Regions from separate parts of the Streptomyces sp. 8N114 genome, predicted to be linked through region 1. Evidence: riboswitches for the same ligand, from Rfam matches in the RefSeq annotation. Region 1 holds a riboswitch; each other region holds the start of a gene.
The links. A riboswitch is a leader RNA that binds a small molecule or an ion and turns the genes downstream of it on or off. The one in region 1 is predicted to bind cobalamin.
Positions count from the first base shown of each region.

Region 2: it holds a riboswitch for cobalamin, as region 1 does, so the genes downstream of both, ACTWQF_RS15855 (CbtB domain-containing protein) here and ACTWQF_RS02230 (ribonucleoside-diphosphate reductase subunit alpha) in region 1, are expected to answer to the same signal.
Region 3: it holds a riboswitch for cobalamin, as region 1 does, so the genes downstream of both, ACTWQF_RS13930 (ABC transporter substrate-binding protein) here and ACTWQF_RS02230 (ribonucleoside-diphosphate reductase subunit alpha) in region 1, are expected to answer to the same signal.

Region 1 covers NZ_JBQQBT010000001.1:497,538-504,828, reverse strand. The annotation lists gene ACTWQF_RS02245 (tetratricopeptide repeat protein) at 1-99, shown strand, start outside; gene def (peptide deformylase) at 226-870, shown strand; gene ACTWQF_RS02235 (ribonucleotide-diphosphate reductase subunit beta) at 897-1,928, opposite strand; gene ACTWQF_RS02230 (ribonucleoside-diphosphate reductase subunit alpha) at 1,928-4,399, opposite strand; cobalamin riboswitch at 4,462-4,598, opposite strand; gene ACTWQF_RS02225 (GNAT family N-acetyltransferase) at 4,666-5,163, opposite strand; gene ACTWQF_RS02220 (YbdD/YjiX family protein) at 5,225-5,443, opposite strand; gene ACTWQF_RS02215 (carbon starvation CstA family protein) at 5,449-7,291, opposite strand, start outside.
Region 2 covers NZ_JBQQBT010000006.1:208,860-216,150, forward strand. The annotation lists gene ACTWQF_RS15845 (galactose oxidase-like domain-containing protein) at 1-1,715, shown strand, start outside; gene ACTWQF_RS15850 (glycoside hydrolase family 6 protein) at 1,835-2,902, opposite strand; cobalamin riboswitch at 3,092-3,213, shown strand; gene ACTWQF_RS15855 (CbtB domain-containing protein) at 3,241-3,474, shown strand; gene ACTWQF_RS15860 (CbtA family protein) at 3,495-4,319, shown strand; gene ACTWQF_RS15865 (HAD-IIA family hydrolase) at 4,402-5,181, opposite strand; gene ACTWQF_RS15870 (Gfo/Idh/MocA family oxidoreductase) at 5,466-6,542, shown strand; gene ACTWQF_RS15875 (fumarylacetoacetate hydrolase family protein) at 6,756-7,291, opposite strand, start outside.
Region 3 covers NZ_JBQQBT010000005.1:241,036-248,326, forward strand. The annotation lists gene thrS (threonine--tRNA ligase) at 1-745, shown strand, start outside; gene ACTWQF_RS13920 (ABC transporter ATP-binding protein) at 767-1,585, opposite strand; gene ACTWQF_RS13925 (FecCD family ABC transporter permease) at 1,582-2,598, opposite strand; gene ACTWQF_RS13930 (ABC transporter substrate-binding protein) at 2,835-3,875, opposite strand; cobalamin riboswitch at 3,942-4,123, opposite strand; gene ACTWQF_RS13935 (DUF7873 family protein) at 4,573-5,304, opposite strand; gene ACTWQF_RS13940 (terpene synthase family protein) at 5,476-7,291, shown strand, end outside.

The DNA.
Region 1 (7,291 bases):
CTGGCGGCGCCGGCCGCGCTGGTGCGCGGGCTGCTGGACGGCTGGGTCGCGGACAGCCCCGACACCCGTGAGTGGCGGGATCTGGAGGAGGTCTGCTGAGCCTCCGGCGGCGGCCCCGTACCCTGTAGGGCGAGTCCTTACGGTACGCAGCCGTACGGTGCTCCCCCGGTTCGACGGCGGATCTCAGCTCTCACGGTTACGGGTCGCAGGAAGGCGTACGACGGCATGGCGCAGCAGCAGGAAACAACGGCCGAGTCGGCCGCTACCGCCGAGGGCGAGTTCGTCGACGACGTGACGGACGCGGCAGCCCGCGAGGAGGCGCACACCGCGCGTGGCACGGCCCGGCCCGTCACCGTCGTCGGCAACCCGGTGCTGCACCGGGAGTGCAAGGACGTGACGGAGTTCGACGACGAGCTGGCCAAGCTGATCGACGACATGTTCGCCAGCCAGCGCGCGGCCGAGGGGGTCGGCATCGCCGCCAACCAGATCGGCGTCGATCTGAAGGTCTTTGTCTACGACTGCTACGACGACGACGGCGTACGGCACGTGGGTGTCGTCTGCAACCCGGTGCTCGAACAGCTCCCCGCCGAGCAGCGCGTCCTGGACGACGGCAGCGAGGGCTGCCTGTCGGTGCCCGGTGCCTACCACCCGCTGGCACGGCCCGACTACGCCGTGGTGCGCGGGCAGGACGCCCAGGGCAAGCCGATCGCGGTGCGGGGCACCGGGTATTTCGCGCGCTGCCTCCAGCACGAGACCGATCACCTTCACGGGTATCTGTACATCGACCGGCTCTCGAAGCGGGAGCGCAAGGACGTGCTCCGGCAGATGGCCGAGAGCACGCCCCGCTACGAAACGGTGCCCAACGAGTAACCGGGCACCACCATGCGCGGTACCGCTCAGAAGTCGTCGTCCAGCGACACCGAGCCCTCCACCGCCACCTGGTAGGCCGAGGGGCGGCGCTCGAAGAAGTTGGTCAGCTCCTGCACGTTCTGCAGCTCCATGAAGGAGAACGGGTTGCTGGAGCCGTAGCGCTCGGGGAAACCGAGGCGGCGGAGCCGCTGGTCGGCGACGGCCTGGAGGTACTGGCGCATGGACTCGGTGTTCATGCCGGACAGGCCGTCCCCGCACAGGTCGCGGGCGAACTGCAGCTCCGCCTCGACGGCTTCCTCCAGCATCGCCGTGACCTGCTTCTCCAGCTCTGCGTCGAAGAGTTCGGGCTCCTCCTCCCGCACGGTGTCCACCACGTCGAAGGCGAACGACATGTGCATCGACTCGTCGCGGAACACCCAGTTGGTGCCCGTCGCCAGCCCATGCAGCAGACTGCGTGAGCGGAACCAGTAGACGTAGGCGAACGCGCCGTAGAAGAACAGCCCTTCGATACAGGCGGCGAAGCAGATCAGGTTGAGCAGGAAGCGGCGGCGGTCGGCCTTCGACTCCAGCTTGTCGATGGTCTCGACACCCTCTCCTCCATCAAATGCAGCCATCCAGCGGAAGCAGAACTGTGCCTTCTCCCGGATGGAGGGAATGTTCTCCACCGCTGCGAACGCCGCCGCACGCTCGTCGTGGTCGGGCAGATAGGTGTCCAGCAGCGTCAGATAGAACTGGACGTGTACGGCTTCCTCGAACAGCTGCCGGGACAGATACAGCCGCGCTTCGGGGGAGTTGATGTGCTTGTAGAGGGTGAGGACCAGGTTGTTCGCCACGATCGAGTCGCCGGTGGCGAAGAACGCGACCAGGCGGCTGATCATGTGCTGCTCGCCCGGGGTGAGTTTGGCCAGGTCGGCGACGTCCGAGTGGAGGTCGACCTCCTCCACGGTCCAGGTGTTCTTGATGGCGTCCCGGTAGCGGTCGTAGAAGTGCGGGTAGCGCATGGGGCGCAGGGTCAGTTCGAAGCCCGGGTCGAGCAGGTTCTTGTTGTCGTTCGGCATCACTGGCAGGCCTCGCAGGACTCGGGGTTCTCCAGGGAGCAGGCGATCGCTTCGTCGGCCGCCTGCTGGGGGACGGTGGCGGTCTTCGCCGCCTGGGCGATACGGGTCGCGGGGCGCGACCGCAGGTAGTACGTGGTCTTGATGCCGCGCTTCCAGGCGTACGCGTACATCGAGCTGAGCTTCCCGATGGTGGGGGAGGACAGGAACAGGTTGAGCGACTGGCTCTGGTCCAGATACGGGGTGCGGGCAGCGGCCATGTCGATCAGGGCGCGCTGCGGGATCTCCCAGGCCGTGCGGTACAGCTCCCGTACGTGTGCGGGCACCCACTCGAGTTCCTGCACGGAGCCATTGGCCTGGCGCAGCGCCTCGCGGGCGCGCGCGTCCCACAGGCCCAGCCGCTTCAACTCCGCGACCAGATAGGTGTTCACCTGGAGGAACTCGCCACTGAGGGTCTCGCGCTTGAAGAGGTTGGAGACCTGCGGCTCGATGCACTCGTAGACGCCCGCGATGGAGGCGATGGTCGCCGTCGGAGCGATTGCCAGCAGGAGGGAGTTACGCATTCCGGTCCGGGCGATCCGCAGCCGCAGGGCTTCCCAACGCTGCGGCCAGGCGTGAGATGCGACCGCCTGCGGATAGTGGTCCGGGTGCAGTACGCCGCGTGCGGTGCGGGTCGACTCCCAGGCCGGCAGCGGGCTGTGCCGCTGGGCCAGCTCCGCGGAGGTCTCGTACGCGGCGAGCATGATGCGCTCGGCGATCCTGGCGGACAGCTCGCGCGCCGCATCCGAGCCGAAGGGCAGCCCGAGCCGGAAGAAGACGTCCTGCAGGCCCATCACCCCCAGGCCCACCGGCCGCCAGCGGGAGTTGGAGGCCGCGGCCTGCTCGGTCGGGTAGTAGTTGATGTCCACCACACGGTCCAGGAACGTCACCGCCGTACGGACGGTGGCGTCCAGCCGCTCCCAGTCCAGCTGTCCGTCCGCTCCGAGGTGCGCGGCCAGATTGACGGAGCCCAGATTGCAGACAGCGGTCTCGCCGTCGTCCGTGACCTCCAGGATCTCCGTGCACAGGTTCGAGGAGTGCACGATGCGGCCGGGGTCGGCGGTCTGGTTCGACGTGCGGTTGGAGGTGTCCTTGAACGTCATCCAGCCGTTGCCGGTCTGCGCGAGGGTGCGCATCATCGCGCCGTACAACTGCCGTGCGGGCAGCTGCTTGACGGCGCGTCCCTCGGTCTCGGCGCGGCGGTACGCGGCGTCGAACTCCTCGCCCCACAGGTCGACCAGCTCCGGTACCTCGGACGGGGAGAAGAGCGACCACTGCCCGTCCGCCTCGACGCGGCGCATGAACTCGTCGGGCACCCAGTGCGCCAGGTTGAGGTTGTGCGTACGGCGTGCGTCCTCGCCCGTGTTGTCGCGCAGCTCCAGGAACTCCTCGATGTCCGCGTGCCACGTCTCCAGGTAGACGCAGGCCGCACCCTTGCGCCGGCCGCCCTGGTTGACCGCCGCGACGGATGCGTCCAGCGTCCGCAGGAACGGCACGATGCCGTTCGAGTGGCCGTTCGTCCCCCGGATCAGCGCCCCACGGGAGCGGATCCGGGAGTACGAGAGACCGATGCCGCCCGCGTGCTTGGAGAGCCGTGCGATCTGCTGGTACCGCTCGTAGATCGAGTCCAGCTCGTCCCTCGGCGAATCCAGCAGATAGCAGGACGACATCTGCGGGTGGCGTGTGCCGGAGTTGAACAGGGTGGGGGAGGAAGGGAGGTAGGCGAGGGAGCTGGTGAGCCGGTAGAACGCGGCCACCTCTTCGAGCGCGTCGGACGACTGGTCCGCTGCCAGCCCGCAGGCGACGCGGAGCAGGAAGTGCTGCGGCGTCTCGACGGGGCGCCGGGTGGTCGGGTGCCGCAGCAGGTAGCGGGAGTGGACGGTACGCAGCCCGAAGTACTCGAACCGGTCGTCGGCGCCGCCGGTGACGGCTTCCTCCACCAGGGCTTCCAGCCGGTCGGCGTGCTCGCGTACGAACGCGTGGGTGCGGTCCGCGATCAGCCCCTGGGCGTAGCCCAGCGCCACCGACGCGGAGAACGAAGTGACGCCCTCCGCCGCCGCCTCGTCCCGGATCGCGCGGGTGAGCAGCCGTGCCGCCAGCCGGGAGTAGGACGGCTCCTCGCTGATCAGACCCGCCGCGGACTCGATGGCTAGGGCGCGCAACTCGGCGCCGTCCGCGCCCGGTTGCCGACCGCGGAGTGCCGCCGCCAGCACCGGTGCCGGGTCCGCGTCCGGGAGATCCGTCGTGAGCGCGTCGAGGGTTTCGCGGAGCGCGGTTGCCGGTGGGTCTTCGCGGGTGTCGTGCCCCGGGGAGGTGGAGCCGGTGGCGGGCCCGGTGGGGGCGGGTGCCGGAAGGGTGGGGGCGGTGGTGACGGTCACGCGGTGCTCTCCCTCGCTGCTGACTGTCCGTGGGCAGCACGGAGCGAGGGTGCGCATGCCGCGCCTCTTCAGGGCATGGCGCACTCCGCCCGCCGGTCCAACCCACGAGACCCGGACGTTCGTCGATGCCGCCGCCGGCAGGTACTCGGACTCGCGGGCACGCTTACGCATGCCCCCTCACCGTTGCGGGACAGTTCCGGACTCCCACCGGATTCCCCTGCGTTGGGGGCGACGGCCGTGTGCGAGCATACATGTTGTGCCCCGCGGAATTGGAACCCCCACATCTTGTGTCGTCCCCTCAGTTGGGTGGAGCCGCGGCACGGCTACAGCCGCAGGGCGTACGCCCACAGCACCAAGCCCTCCAACGGGCTCCAGTCGCGGTCGGGTGTGCGGACGAACCCGAGCCGCTCGTAGAGCCGGTGGGCCGGCTGCATGGAATGCAGGGTGGACAGCACCAGCCCCGTCAGACCAAGGGCCTGTGCCCTCGTCATGCACGCCCTCACCAGCGCCTCGCCGACCCCGCGCCCCCGTGCCGACTCCCGTACGCCGAGCATCCGGAACTCGCCCTCCCCCTCGCGCGCCAGCTCGGCGTAGGGGCCTCCCTCGCCGACGAAGGTGACGGTGCCCAGCAGTACGCCCTGGTGGTCCTCGGCGACGAGCAGCTCCGCGTGAGCCGCGCGGCCTGCCGCGTCGCGGAGGGTCTTCAGATACGGATCGGAGTCGCCGAACTCCAGCAGCCCGCCGTCAAGATACGCGCGGGCCACCAATTCGCCGGCCTCCGCGAACTCGTCGGGCCTGGCGGTTCTCACGGTGATGTCCATAACCGTCATGATGCGCCTGGCCACTGACAAGGCTCGCGGCGGCAAGGCACGGGCAGCGCACTCAGCAGCAGCGGAAGCCTTCGCGGGGGTCGCTCTCACGGGCGTCCGTGCGGCGGCGTTCGAACTCCCGCCGGCTGGGGATCTCCGCGTCCGGGCCCTGGTGCTGCCGTACGTGCGCCACGTACCGCTCGTACGCGCTCTCGTCGGTGAACTCGCGCACGTACCAGCGCAGCCAGCGCCCGGCCCGTACCACCGGGTTGGCCGGTTTCGCCGTACTCACCGAACTCACCGCGATTCGCCTCCCGCTTCGCTGCTCTGCTGCCCGGCGGCGACAAGTGCGGCCTCGTGCTCGGCCTTCTCGGCCTTCTCCTCCTTCGTGGCGATCAGCCCGGCGGGCTCGACCAGCTTCGACTTCTCGTAGGGCGCCTCGTGCATGCGGGTGCCCTCGGGGTTGCGTACGGCGCGTACGCAGGTGCGGGCGGCGTCCGCGAGGACGACGATGACGAGGATGGCGAAGAGCGCCGAAAGGACGCCGTCCACCGTCGAGTTGGTGACGATGGTGTGCATGTCGTCCATGCTCTTGGCGGGGGCGATGACCTTGCCCTGGTCGATGGCGTCCTGGTAATTGGCGCGCTGCTGGAAGAAGCCGACCCTGGGGTCGCTGGAGAAGACCTTCTGCCAGCTCGCCGTCAGCGTGACCACCGCGTCCCAGACCAGCGGTACGGCCGTGACCCAGGCCCACTTCAGCCGCCCGGACTTGACCAGCAGTGTCGTACAGACGGCGAGGGCGACGGCGGCCAGCAGCTGGTTGGCGATGCCGAAGAGCGGGAAGAGCTGGTTGATCCCGCCCAGCGGCTCGTGGACGCCGACCCACAGGAAGTAGCCCCACAACGCGACGATGGCGGCGCTGGAGAACAGCAGTCCGGGCCACCAGCTCACCCGGCGGAAGGGCTTGTAGACGTTGCCGAGCATGTCCTGGAGCATGAAGCGGCCCACGCGGGTACCGGCGTCCAGTGCCGTCAGGATGAACAGCGCCTCGAACATGATGGCGAAGTGGTACCAGAACGCCTTCATCCCGGCGCCGCCGATGACCTCCGAGAAGATGTTGGAGACGCCGATGGCCAGGGTGGGCGCGCCGCCCGTACGGGAGAGCAGCGACTGCTCCTCGACGGCCTTGGCAGCTGCCGCCAGCTGATCCGGGGAGATGCTGTAGCCGAAGTGCCGTACGGCCTCCGAGGCGGCCTGCACGTTGTCGCCGATGACCCCGGCGGGTGCGTTCATCGCGAAGAAGAGCCCCGGGTCGATGATGCTGGCCGCGACCATCGCCATGATGGCGACGAACGACTCCATCAGCATGGAGCCGTAGCCGATCATCCGGATCTGGGTCTCCTTCTGGATCATCTTCGGCGTGGTGCCCGAGGAGATCAGCGCGTGGAAGCCGGACAGGGCGCCGCAGGCGATGGTGATGAAGACGAACGGGAAGAGTGAGCCCGCGAAGACCGGCCCGTCGCCGCCGCCCGCGAAGTCGGTGATGCCGTCCATCTTCATCGTCGGCAGCGTCACCACGACACCGACGGCCAGCAGCCCGATGGTGCCGATCTTCATGAACGTCGACAGGTAGTCGCGGGGCGCCAGCAGCATCCACACCGGGAGGATGGAGGCCACGAAGCTGTAGACCAGGATCCAGATGACCAGCGTGCTGGGCTCCAGGGTGAAGGTGTCGGCCCAGGACGACTCGGCGACCCACCGCCCGGCGACCAGCGCGAACAGCAGCAGCGCGATGCCGATGAGGGAGACCTCGGTGACCCGCCCGGGCCGCAGCACCCGCAGGTAGAAGCCCATGAACAGGGCGATCGGGATCGTCATGCCGATCGAGAAGGTGCCCCAGGGCGACTCGGCCAGCGCGTTGACGACGACGAGCGCCAGCACGGCGAGCAGGATGATCATGATGGCGAGTACCGCGAGCAGCGCGGCGGCCCCGCCGATCGGGCCGATCTCCTCACGCGCCATCTGCCCCAGCGATTTGCCGTCCCGCCGCATGGAGAAGAACAGCGTCACCATGTCCTGCACGGCGCCCGCGAAGATCACGCCGACGATGATCCAGATGGTGCCCGGCAGATACCCCATC
Region 2 (7,291 bases), on a different contig from region 1:
CCAAGAGCTTCCGCACCGTGCTGTGGGACCCGGCGCAGAACACCTTCAAGAACATCCCCACCCCCAACGACCTGTTCTGCTCGGGGCACAACCAGCTCCCCGACGGCAAACTGCTGGTCGCGGGCGGCACCCAGCGCTACGAGACGCTGAAGGGCGATGTGAAGAAGGCCGGCGGGCTGATGTTCCTCTACAACGAGAACCCGGACCGCGGGAAGACGATCGAGAAGGGCACCCGCTTCACCGGCCGGAAGAGCGGCAAGACGTTCGTCGCGCAGCACAACGTCCTCCTCCCCCGTGCGAAGAAGGTGAAGAACCCGAGGACCGGCAAGGTCGAGGTGGTCCACAGCGTCAGCCGGGTCTACGCCGAGGCCGCCAAGAAGGGCCGGAAGCACCAGACAGGCACCGAGGACAAGTACACGGTCAGCGGCCTGAAGGGCGCGTGGAAGCGGAACGTCTACGGCGTCGCCCAGAAGATGTCCTTCGACAAGAAGGACTTCCAGGGCATCAAGGACGCCTACGAGTTCGACCCGGTGGCCGAGCGCTACATCACCGTGGACCCGATGAAGGAGGCCCGCTGGTACCCCACCCAGCTCACCCTCCAGGACGGCAGGGTGCTGACCGTCTCCGGGCTCGACGACATCGGCCAGGTCGTCCCCGGCAAGAACGAGATCTACAACCCGAGGACCAAGAAGTGGCACTACATGCCGAGGACCCGCTTCTTCCCCACCTACCCCGGGCTGCATCTGATCGGTGAGAACCGGGTCTTCTACAGCGGCACCACCGCCGGCTACGGCCCCGCCGACAAGGGCCGCGTCCCCGGCATCTGGAACCTGCGGACGAACAGGTTCTCCAAGATCCCCGGCATGAGCGACCCGGACGTCCTGGAGACGGCAATGTCCGTACCGCTGCCGCCCACCCAGTCCCGGAAGTTCATCGTCGAGGGCGGCGGCGGGGTCGGCGAGTCCGACAAGACGACGGACAAGACCCGCATCGTGGACCTCAAGTCCGACACTCCGCGCTTCCACGACGGCCCCAGGCTGTACGACAAGGTCCGCTACCCCAGCAGCGTGATCCTGCCGGACGACACCGTGCTGACGACCAACGGCTCCGGCCGGTACCGCGGCAAGAGCGACAGCAACGTGCTGAAGGCCGGGATCTACCACCCGAAAAGCAACACGTTCAAGGAGGCCGCCGCCCCGCTCGTCGGCCGCAACTACCACTCCGGCGGACTGCTGCTGCCCGACGGCCGGGTGATGACCTTTGGCTCGGACTCGCTGTACGCGGACAAGGCCGACACCAAGCCGGGGGAGTTCGACCAGCGCATCGAGATCTACACGCCGCCGTATCTGCATCAGGGCAAGCGGCAGCCGGAGCTGCGGAAGGCGGGCGGCAGCCCCCGGACGCTTGCGCCCGGCGCGCGTATCTCCTTCAAGAGCAAGGACGCCGCCTCACTGAAGAAGCTCCGGCTGGTGCGGCCCGGCTCCTTCACACACGTCACCAACGTGGAGCAGTCGTCGGTGGCGCTGAAGATGAAGAAGTCCCGGGACGGCACGGTGAGTACGACCATCCCGGACGATCCGTCCTTGGTGACGCCCGGGTGGTGGATGGTCTTCGGCGTGGACGGGAACGGGGTCCCGTCGAAGGCCCAGTGGGTGAAGGTTAGCGTTGACCCCGGCGCGGCCCACGCCCCGGTGACCGCGGGCGACCCGAAGTAGTACCCGGCATGGGGTGCTGCGCCCCGAAGGGGCGCGGGGAACTGCGCGAGCAACCACAACTCACCCGCAGCCTGCAAGCTACAGCCAGGGGCAGCCCCTGCCCAGAACAGGCGGGTGCCCTAACCCTTGGCGTTGCGGGCCAGTTCCAGCGCGTAGGACGGCCACCAAGTGCCCGGCGCGGGGCCACCTCGGCACTGGCCGTCCGACTCGCCCGGGCGCTTGATCCACAGGTAGGCGTCCACCGCCTTGTGCCCCGTCCTGGTGGTGGGCGCCTCGCCCAGCGCCCGCCCGGGCGGATTGCACCAGCTCTCCTTCCCGCCGCCGCGCAGCGGCCCCTTGCCGTTCCGGCTGGTGTCGACGACGAACGGCTTGTCGTCGACCATCGAGGACAGCCGCTTGCCGTAGGCGACGTTCGAAGCGGTGGTCTGGAAGTTGGAGACGTTCAGCGCGAACCCGTCGGCCTTACCGATCCCCGCGCGGTTGAGCGGTTCCACCAGTCCGCCGGGGTCGCGGACCCAGTCCGGGTTCCCGGCGTCCAGATAGACCTTCGTCCTGGGGAGCCGCTTGAGCCGGGTGACGGCGTCGTGGAGGAGCCCATAGCGCTCCTCGCGCAGCTGCGGCGCGGCGCAGTCGCCGGACACCGTGTGGGCCAGGGCGTCCGGCTCCACGATCACCGTGGCCGTCCGCTTCCCGATGCCCTCCGCGACGCCGTCCAGCCAACTGCGGTACGCCGCCCCGTCCTTCGCGCCGCCCTTGCTGTACTGCCCGCAGTCCCGGTGCGGCACGTTGTAGAGGACGAGCAGCGCACCGCGGTCCGCGGCGGCTGCGGCCTTGGTGACCCGGGCGGTGTGACCGCGGGGGTCCGCGGCGTCGATCCACTCGGCCACCGGCTGCCGGGCGATCTTCTTCAGCTGCGCGGCCCGCGCGGACTTGCCGTCCTTCGCGGCGGCGCCGGCCTGCCGCGCGGCGCTGCCCTCGGGGTTCACCCAGTACGGGGCGACGGACTTGGGGCGCTGTCGCACCGTCGGGTCCGCCTGGGCGCCGTCGTCCGAACCGCCGTCCGACGACGAGCAGCCGACCAGCAGCAGGGCCCCCGCCAGTGCACTTCCCGCGACGGCCCGCGCGCGGGCACCCAACGTGTGCGCCGTACGCGAGCATCGGGCGCCGTTTCTGGCGCTGCCGTACATCCACTCCCCCTCGGGTGTACTCCGGCCGCCGACCGGACCGCGACCGGCTGTCTGCCGGACCGCTGACGGGCCATGACGTCGCCCCATCGTGTCACAGGGCCCCCGCCGCGCGGCCGGGTTCCGCACCCGGTGTGACGGAGCCCTTATTGACAGTGCCATGGCAGGCTGGGAGTCTCCCGGACGGCACACTTCCATATTGAGGCGACAGAGTTCAGGAACCCGGTGCAACTCCGGGACGGTCCCGCCACTGTGTCCGCAGCCGCCCCCGACGGCTGCGGGAGTCAGGAACTGACCTGTCGCTTCTCCACCGATGGGGCGTGGAAACCCCAGGAGGAGGCATGCGGATGTCCCCGCACACCGTCGGCACGACCGTCGCACCCGAGAGCGCCGCCGCACACCCGGCGACCGTCAGGACCCGCGACTGGCTCATCGTCGCCGCCGCCGCGATCGTCGCACTGATCGCGCTGTACGCCGTCTTCGTCGACAACGGCAACCTCGTCTCCGCCACCGGCTCCTATCTGCACGAGTTCTCGCACGACGGCCGTCATCTGTTCGGCGCCCCCTGCCACTGACCGATCGGGGGTCGCTCGTCATGTCCGTATCAGCACAGCCAACTCCCTACCCCCTGCTGCCCCTTCTCGGCCGCGGCCTCGCGGCCGGCGGGGTCGCGGGGCTGGTCTCGGGACTGTTCTCGCTGCTGCTCGCCGAGCCCGTGATGGACCGGGCCATCCGGCTCGAGGAGAAACGCTCGGCGGCGGAAGCCGCCGCACACACGCACGCGGGCCACTCGGGGCACAGCCATGCCGCCGAGGCCGAGGAGCTCTTCAGCCGGGGCACCCAGCACTTCGGGCTGGTGGTCACCGCCGTGGTGGCGGGGCTCGCGATCGGGGTGTTCTTCACCCTGGCCTACGCCTTGGTGCACCGCTCGGCGGCCCGGAACGACGGCCGCGGCTGGCAGCGCGCCATGGGCCTGGCCGGTGCGGGGTTCCTCGCGCTGTCCCTGCTTCCGGCGCTGCGCTACCCGGCCAACCCGCCGGGTGTCGGTGACGGCGGCACCGTCGCCGAACGGCAGGGCCTGTGGGTGGCCGCGCTGGTCATCGGCGTACTGGGAATGGTGCTGGCACACCAGGTGCACCAACGGCTCGGACAGGCCGGGCACGGGCTTCCAGTGCGCCAGTTGGGGGCCGCGGCGGCCGTCGTCGCCACCCTGGCGGCGCTCTTCCTGCTGCCGGACAACCCGGACCAGGTCCCGGTGCCCGCCACCCTGTTGTGGGACTTCCGGGTGCTCTCACTGGGCGGGCACCTGGTCCTGTGGGCCGTGCTCGGCGCGGTGTTCGCGGCCCCGGCACTGCGGCGGCAGCCGTCCGCAGAGCGGGAGGGCCAGCCCGAGCCGGCGTCCGCTTCGGCGGTCTCCTGAGTCACATCTTCCGAGCCGGCAGCGGACCGAGTGTTCGGGCGGGAGCCGCGCCGCCGCCCCCGCCCGAGCACTCCACTCGCCCTCAGACCCGGTCGACGAGGTCCGCGATCGAGTCGACGACGCTGGAGGGGCGGTACGGGTAGCGCTCGACCTCGTCGGGCCTGGTCAGCCCGGTCAGCACCAGAAAGGTCTCAAGACCCGCCTCCATACCGGCCCGGACGTCGGTGTCCATCCGATCACCGATCATGGCGCTGGTCTCGGAGTGGGCGCCGATCGCGTTGAGCCCGGCGCGCATCATCAGCGGGTTGGGCTTGCCGACGAAGTAGGGGTGCTGCCCTGTGGCCTTGGTGATGAGGGCGGCGACCGAGCCGGTTGCGGGCAGCGCGCCCTCGGCCGAGGGGCCGGTCTCGTCAGGGTTGGTGGCGATGAAGCGGGCGCCGTCGTTGATGAGGCGGATGGCGCGGGTCAGCGCCTCGAAGCTGTAGGTGCGGGTCTCGCCGAGGACGACGTAGTCGGGGTCGGCGTCCGAGAGGACGTATCCGATGTCGTGCAGGGCCGTCGTCAGCCCGGCCTCCCCTATGACGTAGGCGGTGCCGCCGGGGCGCTGGTCGTCCAGGAACTGCGCGGTGGCCAGCGCGGAGGTCCAGATGTTCTCCGTCGGCACGTTCAGTCCGATACGGGAGAGCCGGGCGTGCAGGTCCCGAGGGGTGTACATGGAGTTGTTGGTGAGCACCAGGAACGGCCGCCCCGACTCCTTGAGCCGCTTGATGAACGAGTCGGCGCCGGGGACGGGGATCCCCTCGTGCATCAGCACACCGTCCATGTCGGTGAGCCAGGACTCGATGGGCTTGCGCTCTGCCACGGATGGACTCCTGCCAGGTCGTGGTGGTCCGGCCGGCGGGGACGTGCCCGCATGGAGCGAGGCACGGAACCGGCCGCCGCGCTCAGCGTAACGGCAGCGGCCGGTGCTGGTCAGCCGGGACGTATGCCGTCGAGTGCGTCGGGTGCCCGGACGCGACGGTCCGACTCGTTACCGCTGCGTAGTGCTCCGGCGGAGGCAGCCGATGACTGCTCGGTACCGGTGGCCGTGCGCGGTACCGGAGGCGGGTGGGTGCTCCCACCCGCGGGCTTTGCAAGGGTGGGGGCATGAACCGCATGGACTCCACCGTCACGCCGCTCCGCGTCGGGCTGCTCGGCTTCGGCCTGGCCGGATCGGTCTTTCACGCCCCGCTGATCGCCACCACACCGGGGCTCGCCCTGGACACCGTCGTCACCTCCGACCCGGAGCGCCAGAAGCGCGCCCGGGAGGCCGGCGGCCCAGGCGGTGAGGTGCGGACGGTCGCGTCGGCGGACGAACTGTTCGCGGACGCGGACAGTTTCGACCTGGTAGTGGTCGCCACCCCGAACCGCACCCATGTACCGCTCGCCCACCGCGCACTGGACGCGGGGCTGCCGGTGGTGGTGGACAAGCCGCTGGCCGCGACCGCCGCCGAGGCCCGGGAACTGGCGGCGAAGGCCGAGTCACGCGGGCTGCTGCTGGCGCCGTTCCAGAACCGCCGCTGGGACAACGACTTCCTCACCCTGCGCTCACTGCTGGGCCAGGACGCGCTGGGCGAGGTGTTCCGCTTCGAGTCGCGGTTCGAGCGCTGGCGGCCCCGGCTCAAGGGCGGCTGGCGGGAGTCGGGCGACCCGGAGGAGGTGGGCGGACTCCTCTACGACCTGGGCAGCCATCTGGTGGACCAGGCGCTGACCCTGTTCGGTCCGGCCGCCTCCGTCTATGCGGAGTCCGACGTACGGCGTGCGGGGGCCGAGGCCGACGACGACAGTTTCATCGCCATCACCCACGAGAACGGTGTCCGCTCCCATCTGTGGATGAGCGCCACCGCGGCCCGGCTCGGCCCCCGTTTCCGGGTGCTGGGCAGCAGGGCGGCCTATGTGAAGTACGGCCTCGATCCGCAGGAGAACGCCCTCCGCGCGGGTGCGCGCCCCGCCGAGGGGGTTCCCTGGGGCATGGAGCCCCAGGACGCCTGGGGCGTCCTCGGTGCCGAGGACGCCCCCGACGAGCTCCGTACGGTGCCCACGCTGGACGGTGACTACCCCGCGTTCTACGACGCGGTCGCCGCCGCGCTGCGCGACGGCACGCCCCCGCCGGTCACCGCCCACGAAGCGGCGGCCAGCCTCCAGGTGTTGGAGGCGGCCCGCTCGTTCGCGCGGGGCGCGTAACGCTGCGCTGTGCTTGGGCATCGCCCTCCTGCGCTGTGACACCTGCGGCTGTGCTGTGCTTGGGAGGTCTGCGCGAAGGCGCAGGGCTGGCAAGCGCAGCCAGGCGCAGCCCGCGCAGCACAGCAAGGCGCAGCACGCGCAACCCGCGCAGCCCCCGCGAAACAACAGCACAGGGCAGCCCGCGCAGCGGGGGGCGGAGGCGCAGGCAAAGCGTCAGGCGGACTTCATGAGTTGGCGTTGGCGGCCGAGCCCCGCGATTTCGAGCTCCACGACGTCGCCGTCACGCAGATACGGCTTGGGCTCGGGCATGCCCATGGCGACGCCGGCGGGGGTGCCGGTGGACACCACGTCCCCCGGATACAGCGTCATGAAGTGGCTGAGGTAGCACACCACTTCGGCGACGGGGAAGATCTGATCGGCGGTGGTGCCGTCCTGCCGCAACTCGCCGTTGACCCACAGCCGCAGGGCGAGCGCCTGCGGGTCGGGCACCTCGTCGGCCGTCACCAGCCAGGGGCCCAGCGGGTTGAAGGTCTCGCAGTTCTTGCCCTTGTCCCACTGGCCGCCGCGCTCGATCTGGAAGGCCCGCTCGGAGACGTCGTTGGCGACCGTGTACCCGGCGACATGGGCCAGCGCCTCTTCGGGGGAGTCCAGATAGCGGGCGGTGCGGCCGATGACGACGGCCAGTTCGACCTCCCAGTCGGTCTTCTGGCTGCCACGCGGGATCAGCACCGTGTCGTTGGGGCCGACGA
Region 3 (7,291 bases), on a different contig from region 1:
CGCCGAGGCGCGGGCGGCGCTGGAGCTGATCCGCGACGCCTACCGGGCACTCGGGATCGCGGCGGCCCGCTACCGGCTCTCCCTCCCTGCCCCGGGCGGCAAGTACGTGGCGGACCCGGACAAATGGCGGCAGGCCACCGCGCTGTTGACCGAGGTGCTGGACGAGGCGGGGCTGCCGTACGAGGCGGCGGAGGGCGAGGCTGCCTTCTACGGGCCGAAGATCGATGTGCAGATCGCCGACGCCGCGGGCCGGGAAGCGACCCTCTCCACCGTCCAGGTCGACCTCCACCAGCCCGAACGCTTCGACCTGCACTACATCGGCGCGGACGGCGCCAAGCACCGGCCCGTGATGGTGCACCGGGCCGTCATCGGCAGCGTCGAACGTGCCGTCGCGCAGCTGATCGAGGTGCACGGCGGCGCGTTCCCCGGCTGGCTGGCGCCCACCCAGATCGTCGTGCTGCCGGTGTCCGAGGCAGAGGTTGCGGACGGCGAGGCGCTGGTGCGGCGCTGCGCCGCGGTCGGCCTACGCGCCGAGTTGGCCGCCCCCGAACGCGGCAGCCTGGGCACCCGGGTGCGGGAAGCGCGCCGTGTGCCGTACCAGGCGGTGATCGGCGCCCGGGAGGCCGCCGACGGTCGGCTGGCGCTGCGGCTGCGCGACGGCCGCAGCGCGGGCCCGCTGCCGATCGACGAGGCCCTCGCCCGCATCACCGCTCTCGTGGGGGCGCACAGCACCGAGTTGTGGTGAGCGCGCACGGTCCAGGCCGGATCATGAATGCCGCTCTGCGGTGATGTCGGCGGGCCCGAGCGGCACCGGCGGCTCCATGTGCTCCGGAGGCAGGAAGCGCACCGAGGGCCGCCCGTCCGGGCCGTGCGGCGTCACCACCGAGCGCACCCCGTAGACGTCGGCCACCATCCGCTCCGTCAGTACCTCGCCCGGCGGACCCGCCGCCACCACCCGGCCCTGCCGCAGCACCACCAGGTGGTCGCAGAACATCGCCGCCAGGTTGAGGTCGTGCAGGGCGATCACGCTGGTGACGGGCGTACGGACGACGAGCGCCAGCAGCTCCAACTGGTACTGCACGTCGAGGTGGTTGGTGGGCTCGTCCAGCAGCAGCTCGCTCGGCCGCTGCGCCAGCGCGCGGGCGATCTGCACCCGCTGCCGTTCGCCGCCCGAGAGGCTGTGCCAGGGCTGGTCGAGCCGGTCGGCCAGCCCGGTGTGTGCGGCGGCCTCCCGCACCGCCTCGTCGTCCTCGTGCCCGGACCAGATGCTGCGGTGCGGTATGCGGCCGAGCCGTACGACATCGCCGACGGTCAGCTCCACGCCGGTCTCCGCATGCTGCTCGACGACGGCCACCCGCCGGGCCACAGCGCGGCGCCCCAGCTCACGCAGCGGCCTGCCGTCGAGGGTGACCACTCCGGAGGCGGTCGGCCGGATGCCCGCCAGCAGCCGCAACAGCGTGGATTTTCCCGAGCCGTTGGGCCCCAGCAGTCCCACCGTCTGGCCGGGCTGCGGATCCAGGCTCACCCCGTCGACGATCAGCCGCCCCCCTGCACGCCAGGAAACCGAGTGCGCGCTCAGGCTCACAGCCCCGCACCTCCGCCTACGCCGTGCGCCCTGCCGCGCCGCCCCCGGTGCAGGATCACCACGAAGGCCGGTACCCCCAGCAGCGAGGTCGCCACCCCGACCGGCAGCTCACGCGGGTCCAGCAGGGTGCGGGCCACAGTGTCGACCCACACCAGGAAGACCGCGCCCACCAGCGCCGTCACCGGTAGCAGCCGCCGGTGCGCGGGCCCGGTCAGCGCGCGGGCCGCGTGCGGCAGCACCAGCCCCACGAAACCGATCGCGCCCGACGAGCTGACCAGTACCGCCGTCAGCAGCGCGGTGACCAGCAGCAGCGTCAGCCGTACCCGCCGCACCGGTACGCCCAGCGAGGCGGCGGCCTCCTGCCCGAAGGCGAAGGCGTCCAGCGCGTCGGCCCGCGCCAGGCACACCACCAGCGCCAGCCCCAACGCGCCGGCGCCCAGGGCCACCTCACCCCAGTCGGCCGAGCCCAGCGAGCCCAGCAGCCAGAACAGCACCCCGCGGGTCTGCTCGGCGTCGGCCGAGGTGAAGACGATCAGCGAGGTCAGCGCCGAGAACAGCTGCATTCCGGCGATGCCCGACAGCAGCACCCGGTCCGTCGTACCGCCCGAGGTGTGCGCCAGCAGCAGCACCAGCCCGAACGAGAGCGCCGCTCCCACGAAGGCGCCCGCCGACAGCGACAGGGCGCCGCCGCCCACGCCCAACACCACCACGGCGACCGCCCCCGTGGAAGCGCCGGAGGAGACGCCCAGCACGAACGGATCGGCCAGCGGATTGCGCAGCAGCGACTGGAGCACGGCGCCGCACAGCCCGAGACCCGCGCCGCATAGTGCTGCCAGCAGGGCGCGAGGGAGCCGTAGTTCCCAGACGATGCCCTCGCGGAGCGGCGAGAGGCCCGCCTCGGGGCCGCCCAGTCGTTCTGCGACGACCCGCCATACGTCGGCTACGCCGAGCCCGGCCTGGCCGACGGTGATGGCCAGGGCAACTGACGCGGCGAGGGCGAGTGCGGCGACCACGCACAGGAGGGCGGTGCCCCGCCCGGTGCGGAGGGCTCCGGTGAGGGGGTGCCCCTTTCCGAGGCTTGCGGACTGCGGGTGGGGTGTAGCTGGTCGCGCAGTTCCCCGCGCCCCTTCGGGGCGCGCCTCCCCCTGCGAAGCTTGGGCAGTCTGCGCCAGGGGCGCAGGGTGGGCAAGCGCAGCCCCCGGTGCCGGGTCGGCAGCAGCTTCGGAGCTCCCACCAGCCTGTTCCGCCCTCACTTCGCTAGCCCCAAATCCCGCAGCCCCCGCGCCACCTTCTCCACGCCCTCCACCGTGCGGATCGAGGGATTCATCGCGGCGCCGGGCAGCAGGATGTAGCGCTTGTGGCGGACTGCCGTCATATGGCGGGTGACCGGGTCGGACTCCAGCTTCCGGATCTTGGCTTTGGCTGTCTCCGCGGTCTGGTTCTTGCGGGTCAGATCGCCCAGCACGATCACATCGGGGTCCCGGTCGGCGACCGTCTCCCAGCCGATCTGCGGCCACTCGTCGTGGGTGTCGTCGAAGACGTTCTTCGCGCCCACCGCGCGGGTGATGATGCCCGGCGCCCCGCAGCAGCCCGCCAGATACGGCGACTCGGAGTTGGCGAACCAGTACATGACGGAGGTGCCGCGCGCGCCGGTGCCCCGGGTGGCCTTCGCCACCCGCGCCTTGAGACCGGCCACCAGCCGCTCGCCGCGCTTCTGCACGCCGAACGCCTTCGCCAGGTCGCGGATCTCGCCGTAGACGGTGCTCAGCTCCAGCCGGCTGCCGCGCGCTCCGTCACCGTTGGAGCCGGACTTCTTGGCGCAGTCGGCGGGGGAGAGGTAGGTGGGCACCCCGAGACCGGCGAACTTGCCGCGCGGGGCGACGCCGCCCTTGTCGAGGGTGGCGGAGAAGGAGGCGGTCACCAGGTCCGGGTCCTTTTCGAGCACCTTCTCCAGCGCGGGGTAACCGTCGGCCAGCCGCGGGACCTTCGCGTTCTGTTCACCGAGCCCCTTCATGACAGGGTCGGTCCAGGTGCCGGTGCCCGCCATCCTGTCGCCCAGCCCGAGTGCCAGCAGGATCTCGGTCGAGCCCTGGTCGAGGGAGACGGCCCGCCGCGGGGGCCGCTGGAGGGTGACGTCCTGCCCGCAGTTGTGCAGCGTCCGGGGGTAACCGGGGGCCGCGCCCTTGCCGGAAGCTTCCGTCGGGGAGCCCCCGCCGCAGCCGGCGGTGCCCAGGACGAGTGCGAGGGCGAGGCCCGGCACGAGTACGCGGATACGGCGCGGTCGGCGCATGGCCAGGTGTTCCTTCTCCGTCAGAGGCCCAGTCGCGGGGCCCGGCGTGCCACCGCGCCCGGGGCAGTCCGAGCGCGGGTGCCAGCAGGTCTTCGGGCTCGGGACTGTGGGAGCGTGCGCCTTCCCAGGGACGTACGTCCCCAGTGGCCTCGTGCACGCCCCAGTCCCACACCGCTGCGCGTCAGCTCCGGATTCGCACCGGATTCCCTGACCCGTTCAAGGGTTTGACTGGCGGCTGAAACGTACCACGCGGGCGGCAGCCCGCAGGAACCGGAGAAACGACAAAAGGGACCCCGGGGCTTTACCCGGCCCCGGGGTCCTGGGTGCCGCTCGTTCACACGCACCGGCCTGTTTATGGGCGGATCGTTCGGCGATGCCCTTGCGTGGAGCCACTCCACCACGGCGCAGCGTGGATGCGCCGGCTGGGTTCGAACCAGCGTCTCAAGGTCGTCACCGCCCCGGTTGCCGGACGATGAGCGGCGATACTGAGCTTGGAGCGAGAGGTTGAGACTGACGGGCACCCTGTGTTCAGGACAGGGCGACCCGGGGGGTCACACATCAGCTTCAGCTTCAGCTTTGCGCTCCTGGCGCACCCGGTGACCGAAGGGCGCTGAAGCCCTGGCCCCGGGGGACCCCGGCCGCCACGTCGTCGAAACGTGAGCCGGGGTGTCTGTGGTGGTGAGATGCCTCCTGGGCGTCAGTCGAAGAGGTAGCCGAAGACGGCGTCCCCGACGCGCTTGTCGGTGACCTCGGTCCCGTTGGCCTCCTCGCGGGCGAACTTCACCGCGGCGGCCAGCTTGTCCAGCCGCTCCAGCAGCTCGTTGACCCGTCGTGCGGGCAGGGCGCCGGAGTACTTGACCGTGGTCCAGTAGCCGACGGGGATGTCCTCGTAGTACACCTCGACCTGGGCCGGGTGCTTCTCCGTGGCCTCCGCCTTCACATGGTTGCGCGGCACCTTCTTGGTGCGCACCGTACGGACCTGCTCGGTCTTCCACCAGTCCGTGGAGGGGTCCTTCTCCCACGCCTCCGCGCCGTCCAGCACCGGCAGCTTCCGCAGGAAGGTGCCGAGCTCGCCCAGTTGCTTCTCCAGGAACAGCAGGTAGGAGACGGGAACTTCGGACAGGACGGTGCGCCCGTCGACGACGACGTCCGCACGAGCCGTGAGGTTCGCCCAGTCCTTCGTCGCCGTCACATCGAACAGGCGGGTCAGGATCTTCGCCGTTTCCTTCAGCACATCCTCGGCCTTGACCTGGACCCGCGTCGACTCCGGCGGAAGCTGCTCGCCCTCTTCGTCCTTGGGCTGGTACGTACGCGAGATACCGGCCAGCATCTGGGACTTCGCCAGCCCGTGCTGTGCCTGCGCCAGGTCCTGGACGACCTTGGACTTGACGCCTTTCTCGACTGCGATGATCTGATTCAGCTTCGCCACGAACGCGAAGTTAGCAGCCTGATCCGCAGTCGGGCCACGCATTTTGTTCGACGACTTCGTAACAGGCCCGAGGGACGGGGGTCCCACGTCCGAGTGAATTTGGATGTTCGTCGGCTTGGATCCGGGTAGGCCAAGTCAGCTACCGATCCGACGAGTTGGGGGACAGTGACGTTGTCGCAACCCTTCGAACTGCCCGACTTCTACGTGCCCTACCCGGCCCGGCTCAACCCGCACGTCGACCAGGCCCGGACCCATTCGCGGGAGTGGGCACGGGAGATGGGGATGCTGGAGGGCTCGGGGATCTGGGACACCGCCGACCTGGACGCGCACGACTATGCACTGCTGTGCGCCTACACCCACCCCGACGCCGACGCGGACGATCTGGCGCTGGTCACCGACTGGTACGTGTGGGTCTTCTTCTTCGACGACCACTTCCTGGAGGAGTTCAAGCGCACTCAGGACCGGGCGGGCGGCAAGGCGTATCTGGATCGGCTGCCGCTGTTCATGCCGCTGGAGGACGACCCCGCGGCCACGGTGCCCGAACCCACCAACCCCGTCGAGGCGGGCCTGGCCGATCTGTGGGCCAGGACGGTGCCGTCGATGTCGGCCGACTGGCGTGCGCGGTTCGCCGTCAGCACCGAGAACCTGCTCAACGAGTCGCTGTGGGAGCTCTCCAACATCAATATCGGGCGGGTGCCGAACCCGGTCGAGTACATCGAGATGCGGCGCAAGGTCGGCGGCGCGCCGTGGTCGGCCGGACTGGTGGAGTTCGCGGCGCACGCCGAGGTACCCGCCGCCGTTGCCGCCTCTCGCCCGCTGTGCGTACTGCGCGACACCTTCTCCGACGCCGTCCATCTGCGCAACGACCTGTTCTCGTACGAGCGTGAGACGCAGGACGAGGGCGAGCTGTCCAACGGCGTACTCGTCCTGGAGACGTTCCTGGAGTGCGGCACCCAGGAGGCCGCCGACGCCGTCAACGACCTGCTCACCTCCCGCCTCCAGCAGTTCGAGCACACCGCGCTGACCGAAGTGCCCGCGCTCTGCGCCGACAAGGGCCTGGACCCGGCCGCGTGTGCCGACATCGCCGCCTACACCAAGGGACTTCAGGACTGGCAGTCCGGTGGCCACGAGTGGCACATGCGCTCCAGCCGCTATATGAACGGCGGCGGAGCGGGCAGCGCCGCCCCGGCGCGGCTGCCCGTCGTCCCGGCCGGTCTCGGCACCTCGGCAGCCGACGTGCTGCGCCCGCACACACGCGCGCAGATGCGGCGCGCCCGCTTCTTCACCCACGTACCGCACGAGCGCACCGGGCCCTCCGTGCTGCCCGACTTCGAGATGCCGTTCGAGCACCGGCTCAGCCCGCACCTGGGCGGCGCCCGGGAGCGCGTCGTCAGCTGGGCCCGCGGGATGGGGCTGCTGGAGCCGCAGCCGGACGTGCCCGGCGGCCGGGTGTGGGACGAGGAGCTGATGCGGGACTACGACCTGCCGCTGTGCGCCGCCGGACTGCACCCGGACGCGACGGCCGGCGAGCTCGATCTGGCCTCCGCCTGGCTGGCCTGGGGCACCTGGGGCGACGACTACTATCCGGTCCGCTTCGGACGCACCCGCGATCTGGCGGGCGCCAAGGTGTGCACCGAGCGGCTGTCCCTCTTCATGCCCGTCGACGGCGAGCCGCCCCCGCCTCCGGCCGGCCCGTTCGAGCGTTCACTGGCCGATCTGTGGGTCAGGACGGCGGGCCCGATGAGCCCCGGGAAGCGCCGCCGGTTCCGTACCGCCGTCGAGACCATGGCCGAGAGCTGGCTGTGGGAGCTCGACAACCAGGCGCAGAACCGCATCCCCGACCCCGTCGACTACGTGGAGATGCGGCGGCGGACCTTCGGCTCGGACCTGACCATGAGTCTGTGCCGGCTCTCCCAGCCCGACACCATCCCGGAGGAGATCTACCGCAGCGGCCCGATGAAGTCGCTGGAGAACGCGGCTGCCGACT